Regions from separate parts of the Zymobacter palmae genome, predicted to be linked through region 2. Evidence: predicted binding sites of a transcription regulator. Region 2 holds the regulator's gene; the other holds the start of a gene.
What was found. Region 2 encodes PhoB, which activates phosphate uptake and scavenging genes when phosphate is short. Its sites were predicted from a motif close to TGTCATANNNNTGTCANA; they were not measured.
Positions count from the first base shown of each region.

Region 1: a site for PhoB is predicted at 2,488-2,505, ahead of ZBT109_RS10280 (DUF6482 family protein). Genes of this name have one in related genera too.

Region 1 is NZ_AP018933.1:2,309,930-2,314,274, forward strand. Features, by position in the region: gene ZBT109_RS10270 (iron-containing alcohol dehydrogenase family protein) at 1-786, shown strand, start outside; gene hemH (ferrochelatase) at 867-1,856, opposite strand; gene ZBT109_RS10280 (DUF6482 family protein) at 2,042-2,341, opposite strand; gene ZBT109_RS10285 (hypothetical protein) at 2,755-3,054, opposite strand; gene dnaB (replicative DNA helicase) at 3,417-4,345, opposite strand, start outside.
Region 2 is NZ_AP018933.1:79,617-83,961, forward strand. Features, by position in the region: gene ZBT109_RS00370 (N-acetylmuramoyl-L-alanine amidase) at 1-171, shown strand, start outside; gene phoR (phosphate regulon sensor histidine kinase PhoR) at 263-1,579, opposite strand; gene phoB (phosphate regulon transcriptional regulator PhoB) at 1,671-2,354, opposite strand; gene ubiA (4-hydroxybenzoate octaprenyltransferase) at 2,391-3,269, opposite strand; gene ZBT109_RS00390 (HU family DNA-binding protein) at 3,666-3,944, shown strand; gene ZBT109_RS00395 (hypothetical protein) at 4,290-4,345, opposite strand, start outside.

The DNA.
Region 1 (4,345 bases), 790 kb from region 2:
GTCAAGGCGACGGCCGCGGAAGCAGGGTTGCCGCTGATCACCATCCCAACCATCGCGGCAACCTGTGCGGCCATCACGCCACTGACGGTCACCTATACCGAAGAAGGGTTGTTTCTCGACCTCTACAACCTGCCGAAAGCACCGGATGCCGTCATTATCGACAGTCAGTTGCTAGCAACGGCACCGCTGCGCTGGCTGGCCGCTGGCCTAGGTGACACGCTGGCCAAATGGTATGAATTCCGTGCGCTGGGCAAAAGCGAAGAAGCGACAGCCATTGCGGCATCATCGGTCGCCAGCAGCCGCATTTGCTACGACATGATCCGCCTGTACGGCGGCGAAGCCTGTGCAGGCGTACGCGAACAGCGCAATACGCCCGCACTCGAACAGGTGCTGGACGCCATCTTTACCTTTGCTGGCCTGACCTCCATTATGGCCAGTGGCGCGCATGCCTGCGCAGCTCACGGCATCTACGCGGGCTTTACGGCCTGCGATAAGACCCGCCACTTCGGCCACGGTCTGCTGGTCGGTTTCGGCAACCTGTGCCTGCTGGCACTCGAAGGCCGCAGCGATGATGAAATCATCGAAGCCATCCATATCGCACGCGACTGCTCGGTACCGCTGACACTTGATGAAATCGAGCCTACGCTGACACCGGAAGAACTCGACGTCATTATTGCAGCCGCCCTGACCTCTCACGACATGGGACATATGCCCTTCAAGGTCACTGCTGACGACCTGAAAAGCGCTTTCAAACGTGTGGCAGGACTCGCCGCGTCGGTCAGCTGATAATCCCTCTGCACGCTATACAAAAATGCCATCCCAAGCGGATGGCATTTTTCATTGTGATGAATAATAACGCAGCAACGCTACCAACCTTGCGTATGCTGAGCCACCAGCGACGTCAGCAATTCAAGGTGGTCGTCGCGATCATTGAGTGCCGGAATATACGCATAGCGCTTGCCGCCCGCATGTATGAAGTTCTCGCGATTTTCTTCGCTCAACTCCTCTAGCGTTTCTAGGCAATCCGCTGCAAAGGCCGGACTCATAATATCCACTGCCGGTGGCGATCCCGCCTTACCCCACTTGATTAGTGTCTCATCAGTATAGGGCTGCAGCCATTCTTCACGCCCGAAGCGCGACTGATAGGTCATCGTCCACTCATGCGGTGCGAGCGACAGTGCCTCAGCCAGCAAACGACTGGTGGTCTCGCATTCGTTCGGGTACGGGTCGCCCTGCTCAGCATAGCGTTTGGGAATGCCGTGATACGACATCACCAAATGCCCTTGCTGGCCTTGCTGCTGCCAGTGTTCCTGCACGCTATTGGCCAGTGCCTGAATGTACAGCGGGTGATCGCAGTAGCTACGTACGAAGCGCAGCCCAGGATGAGCCGGACATTGCTTAAGCGCGCGCGCTACTTGGTCGAAGATTGATGCCGTAGTCGAGCTAGAGAACTGAGGATAGAGCGGCAGCACCAGCACATTCTTGACCCCCGCATCGCGCAGCTCACGCCCCGCAGAGACAATGGAAGGATTACCGTAATCCATGCCCAGCGCGACGGGGATTTCCTCCCCAAAATGCTCGCGCAGCTTTTCTTCGAGTGCAGCCCGCTGGCGACGCGAAATGGCCAGCAACGGTGAACCTTCATCAGTCCAGATCGACGCGTAGGCCTTTGCCACGCGACGAGGGCGCGTCGTCAGCACGATACCGTTCAAAATGGGCCACCATTTCCAGCGCGGCAGATCCACGACACGACGATCCGACAGAAACTCACGCAGATAGCGACGTACGGCCTTTGCCGTCGGCGCATCTGGCGTACCCAGGTTCGCCAGCAGAACACCGAAGCGAGGGGATGACATTCGCAACCTCCTTGTTGAAGAAGCAAGCGCGGAAGGTGACGCGGCACCTAACCGCCATACTGTACCGTTTAAGTCCATTATACGGTATTCATCGCAAGAGCAGCGCTATACATACAATAAAGCGCCGCTATTGCGACGCTTTGGCTTATAACACTTTTCACTTACGATCGCCGATCATCTCGGCGTCAGAGGGCGACCTGAATCAGGCCCGATTTGGGAGGCAAGCAGGCCCCTTTCGATGCTGTCGGGTGGCGCTGTTCCCAGCGTACCAGCCAAGCATGCTGCACACCCACCTGCTTGAGCACGTCATAGACGTCTTCGAGTGACCGGAAGAGCTGCGGACGACCGCGTTCTTCAAGCGGCACACTGTGGCCTGTTTCGGCCTCACATTCGATTTGATACAGCTTGCTGGCCAATGATCGAATAACGTGGATCCGCACATCCTGTTGATGGGCAGCCACTTCTTTAAGCTGAGAGATGTTCATTCAAAACTCTCCTTATTGTCATAGTGTTGATACGTAATAGCTTTCTCCATGCTGGCAGCAAGAAATACACGCTATAAGGTCATGAGTGCACGAGTACATTTTACGTCTGACCATCATCGGTATACAGAACGTTACAGGAAAAGGCCAGTGACAGTTTTATGAACCCGCCAGCGCATTATCGGCCAACGAGCCAAAGACGTAACCACCGCAGGGAACCGATGAAGGTCATGAAATCACCGCTATTCGGTGAATGACCGCACTCGGATGTAAGGATAGGACACACTGGCCAACATGACCCCATGAGGCCAGTGCGGTACCACTAAATGACAACAGCAAGCCACAAACGTTCAGGGATGATCGCTTTCGGCGTTTACGCCTAATGCCTCATAACGAACACTTGCGCGCGCGTTGTCTCAAGATGCAGCGTAATCGCTAGGGTCGATGGCACGTCCCAGCGAGTTGCGGTCGATCCAACGGCCAGCCTTGGCTTCACGATAGCGGAACACGATGCGATCGCCTACGTTGACGGGCAGCTCAGGATCTTCGACCTGATAGGTATAGGCTTCGCCGTCCACAACCAGCGTGTGGCGATAGAGGTCAGGCATGCCCAGCCATTCCTTGAAAGGCCCTTCACGCTCGGTACTTTCCAGCACACCGCGCACTTCGATCTTGGGTTGTCGACGACGTCCACTACGTCGGAATCCTGCAGCCATGATTTCTCCTTGGCATCTAACCGATCTCAGGCACCCTGACCGATGGCGCCCGAAAATGCTTATTCATTGACAGAGAACATTCGACAGACAAGCGCCTGTCATGCTTGTCCTAGATGACACCACAATACGGTGTATTGCGGTCCTATAAACGTTGCCAGTCCGAAACGGTTGGCAGCGACATCCACCATGCCGTGCGACCTAGTATGGATTAGATACTACACTTTTAGACACGGGAATGCTTGATCCAATCGAGGGCCACGACCAAAAGCCTAGTTTAACGGCAGCACAAGCATTGCTTACCACTAATGCAGGGTGCATGAAAGGTCTCTTTTCTCCCAAATGGCCTCGCAGCAACCGTTTCGCTATTCCTCGTACTGACCGTAACTTTCCGGCGCCAGATCCTCAAAGCGTGTGTACTTACCGATGAAGGCCATGTGCACTGTGCCGATAGGCCCGTTACGCTGCTTACCGATGATCAGCTCAGCCAACCCTTTGTTATCAGGGTTATCGCGATTATAGACTTCATCACGGTAGACGAAGGCAATAACGTCCGCGTCCTGCTCGATTGCCCCAGATTCACGCAAGTCCGACATAACAGGACGCTTATTGGGGCGCTGCTCAAGCGAGCGGTTCAGCTGCGACAGCGCGACGACCGGACACTGGAACTCCTTCGCCATCCCTTTAAGCGAGCGAGATATCTCAGAGATCTCAGCCGTACGGTTGTCGGACATGCCCGGCACCTGCATCAGCTGAAGATAGTCGATCATGATGATGCCGATCTCGCCCGCTTCACGCATCAGACGACGAATACGCGCACGCATCTCGCTGGGCGACAGTGCAGGCGTATCGTCAACGTACAGCTTGCGATCCTTGAGCAGGTTCACCGCAGAAGTGAGACGTGGCCAATCCTCATCTTCCAGCTGCCCCGTACGCATACGCGTCTGGTCGATGCGTCCCAGAGACGACACCATACGAATCATCAGCTGCTCTGCAGGCATCTCCATTGAGAAGACGACCGCTGCCTTTTCGCTGCTGACGACAGCGTGCTCGACAAGGTTCATTGCGAAGGTCGTCTTACCCATCGAGGGGCGTCCTGCAACGATGACCAAGTCGGAAGGCTGCAGCCCTGACGTCATCTCATCCAGATCGTGGAAGCCGGTCGACAGCCCTGTCATCTGACCTTTCATGTTATAGAGCTCGTCGATGCGGCTGACGGCCTTGGTCAGCAGCTGCCCCATGTTCTGCGGTCCACCGAACTTGGGACGCGACTCGGAGATCTGGAACACTAGGC
Region 2 (4,345 bases):
TTCCAGATGCACTTCCGACCCGCCGATTACAGTGGCGTTGCCGATGCGGAAACAACGGCCATTCTGTTTGCGCTGCTCGACAAGTATCAAGGGCCTGCCGTTGCCCAACAATTGCTAGGCAGCCGCTTCGCACCTAAGCCTGTTCCTGTGCGTGCCGTCAGACGTAAGTAAGTGATCGCTATCGCTGAATAGATCTTTAAACAAGGGAATAAAAAAGGCGCATCATCATGATGCGCCTTTTTTGTGAGAGCAAAAGAGAGGGTTACAGGCCGTTAGGAATCAGGCGGTCTTCAGGGAAATGTAGGCTGAAGCGGGCACCTTCTCCGGGAGCACTCTTAATGGTCAAATAGCCTTTGTGGCGCAGCATGACGTGCTTGACGATCGCAAGCCCAAGCCCCGTTCCCCCAGTGGCACTGGAACGCCCCTTGTCGACACGATAGAAACGTTCGGTTAGGCGTGGAAGGTGGCGTTGGTCGATACCATCGCCATCATCTGCCACTTCGAGAATGCCGCCTTGAACGCTGCCATGTGCGTCACGTTCCAATGTCCACGTCAGCTCGATAGTGCGCTGTTGGCCGGAATAGCGCACGGCATTCGATACAAGATTGGTGATGGCGCTACGAATTTCGAGAGGGTCGCCGTAGAGGCTGTAGCCCGGTTCGACCTTCATAGTCAACGTATGGCCGTAGGACTCCGATAGTGCGATACCGTCACGGCGCACGTTGTCGATCAGGGCTGCAATATCCATGATGGCGTGAGGCGTGGTGCGGGTATCGTTTTCCAAGCGCGATAGCATCAGCAGGTCATCGGTCAGGTGCTGCATGCGCTCGGCCTGCTGTTGCATCTGGCCGATGCCGCGAGCCAATCGCGGCGGCAATATATCGTTAGCGGCCTGTTCGAACGTTTCCAGATAGCCACGCAGCACGGTCAGTGGTGTGCGTAGCTCATGGGAGACGTTAGCGACGAAATCGCGGCGCATTTGTTCCAGACGATGCAGACGCGTGACGTCACTGACAATCAGCAGTCGCTCGTCGTTGCCAAACGGAGTGATGCGGTACTGTAGCATGTATGACGTATCAACCGGGGACGGACGGACAAGCGGTTCATCGTAGTGCTGATCTTCGTAGTAGCGTACGAACTGTTCGTCGTGCAGTACGTTCGTGATGACCTGACCTCGGTGTTCCTGTGTGTTCAGGCCAAGGATGCGTTGTGCGGCATGGTTCCAGCTATCGAGTTGCCCGTGGCTGTCGATAGCAACAATCGCATCGGTCATGGCCTCGGCGGTCTGTCCCATACGGAGGACAGCATCGTTCAGGCGTTTCTGGCGGCGATGCTGTGCTTGACGGTAACGGTGCAGGCGCGACAGCATGGCCCCCCAGCCGCCGTTAGCCCACGGTACAGGCTGCTCTGGTGTACGAAACCAGCGGTAGACCTGCCAGAGTTGCCGCAGCTGTCGCAGCAGTGCCGCCATGAGGCCAATACACAGCCCCCACAGCCATTGATGCTGTGAGAATCCCAGTATTCCCGTTGGCACGAGCACCAGCGGTAGCATAACCATCAGTTCACGCAGCCAGAACATGCGGCGTTATCCCTGTCAGACGAAGCAGTCAGCAAAAGCGGTGTCCTGAGTGGGCACCGAATGGAATGAGTGTAGCGGTTCTCGCTCGCGTTCAGCGCTGGGCCGAGAAGCGGTAGCCTGAGCCACGGACAGTTTGGATCAGGCCATCGTAGCCTTCTCCCATCGCTTTGCGCAGGCGTCGGATATGAACGTCGATCGTGCGCTCTTCTACAAACACGCTTGCACCCCACACGCGATCCAGCAGCTGTGCGCGACTGTAAACGCGTTCCTGATGGGTCATGAAGAACGACAGTAAGCGATATTCGGTAGGGCCCAGCTCAAGTGGGCGCCCGTCGATGGTGACGCGCTGACTGGTGGGGTCGAGTACCAGGCCGTTCACTTCGACGGTGCCTTGGCCGCTTGGCGCGGCGCGGCGCATAACCGCGCGCATGCGGGCAATTAGCTCGCGCGGCGAGAACGGCTTGGTGACATAGTCATCAGCGCCGGCTTCAAGCCCCTGCACCTTGTTGTCTTCCTCACCTTTTGCCGTCAGCAGAATGATGGGAATTTCATGGGTCGTCTCGTCGCGCTTCAGGCGGCGCGCCAGTTTGATGCCGCTGATATCGGGCATCATCCAGTCCAGCAGAATCAGATCGGGACGATGATCAAGCACCATCTCGTGGCCTTGCTGCGCATTCTCGGCTTCCAGCACCTCGAATCCCGCCATTTCAAGGGCGGTTGCCAGCATGTCGCGGATGGCCGCTTCGTCATCGATGATCAGGATGGTCTGCGCCATAGTGGCTCCTCATGAAACCAGTGGTGGGCTGATGAATCAGGGCCAGAGCGACAGCGCGATACCGCCGAACAGACACACTCCTGTCCAGTGATTGTTGAGAAATGCCTTGAAACAGGCGTCGCGATCGCGGAAGCGCGTCAACCACTGCTGGTACAGGAAGGTAGCGGCAACACCCATTACCCCCAGCCAATAGAATCCCCCCAGTGCCATGCTGAGTCCCAGACCGGATAGCAGCACCAGCATCAACAGTTGCAGCAGCATGATGATGGCGAGGTCGGCGTTGCCGAACAGAATGGCAGTGGACTTAACGCCAAGCTGCTGATCATCGTCGCGATCGACCATGGCGTACTGGGTGTCATAGATCACCGACCATACCACATTGGCTAGAAACAGCCACCAAGCGTCCAGCGGCACGGTGCCCTGCACGGCGCCGAACGCCATTGGGATGCTCCAGCCGAATGCCGCTCCTAGCACGACCTGAGGAAGGTGGGTGTAGCGTTTCATGAACGGATAGATGGCGGCTAGGGCGGCACCACCGAACGACAGCAGCACCGTGAATGCATTGGTGAAACAGACAAGAATAAAGGAAGCGCCTAACAGGATACCGAACAGTGCCAGTGCTTCTTTGGGAGCGATTGCCCCGACGGCCAGGGGGCGTGATCGGGTGCGTGCGACATGGCCGTCGATGTGCCGATCGGCATAGTCGTTGATCACGCAGCCCGCTGCGCGCATCAGATAGACCCCCAGCAGGAAGATCACCAGCACGCGTCGAGAGGGAATGCCCTGGCGGGCCAGCCACAGCGCTGAGAGTGTCGGCCACATCAGCAGCCAGGTACCAATAGGTCGATCTAGGCGCATCAGCCGAATGAAATCGCAGGCGCGGTAGCGAAGGAAGTGGTGTATGGCGTGCAACATGGATGGATCCCAGAGCAGAAAACAGTAAAGAGGCCTTATCCTTGCATGGAGAGTACCCGAATGATGTCTATCATTGCCATGACACATGTGAGTGTGTGACACGACGTGACAAATATATGTATAGCGGACCGGCGCGACTGGCACCGCCTCATATGATGTTGCTACGATGACGCTGGCATTGCCATGACAGAGTCGCATGGCGACAACCGGCTCATCATGTGTAGTTGAAGGCATGATGACATGCACTATCGCGGCATTATAGGCAGGGCATTTCCCCGTGGAGGTGTCATGTCAGTGTGTCCAGGCATGACGGGGAACATTAGCGCACTCGTTGCGTGTTTCCGTCCAGGGATGGGCACGTGTGCCATACTTTTTTCTGTTTTTCAGGAGTTCAACATGCGTAAACCGGAACTTGCAGCAGCCATCGCCGAACGTGCAGATCTGTCTAAGGACAAGGCCAGCCAGGTGCTGAATACCATTCTTGATGAAATCAGCGGTAGCCTGTCTAAAGGTGGTGACGTTACTTTGATCGGTTTCGGTACCTTCACCGTGCGCGAACGTGCTGCACGTACAGGTAAAAACCCGCAGACGGGTGAACCGCTGACCATTCCGGCCAGCAAGAACGTTGCTTTCAAACCGGGTAAGAATTTGAAAGACGCTGTCGCGAAGAAATAACGATATCTTCTTCCTTACAGCAGCATATAAACACCGTGGGCCCTGAAAGGGACCCACGGTGTTTTGCTATGTGTCGGGTCTATGACGAGGAGGTATCGGACGAACGAGCAGGCGGTGAAGAGGGCCGTGCCACTGATGGTGCAGGGCGCGATAGTGGCTTTGTTTCTGGCTGAGGTTGAGCCGCTCGCTGTGGCTGAAGCAGGCCCAACGCCTTCCTACGAAAGGTCTTTCGATATGGCACCCGCCAAGGCTTGATTGTCGCATCAGTGGCAGGCGTCTGTTTTACATGGAAAAGAAGCAACTATGCGTGGGGTATCGCTTGAGGGGTAATAGGAAGGCAGGCAATCAATAGAGATGAAGGATAGATCGTCCAGCGATACAAGCGCTTGAGAACAGAAGCG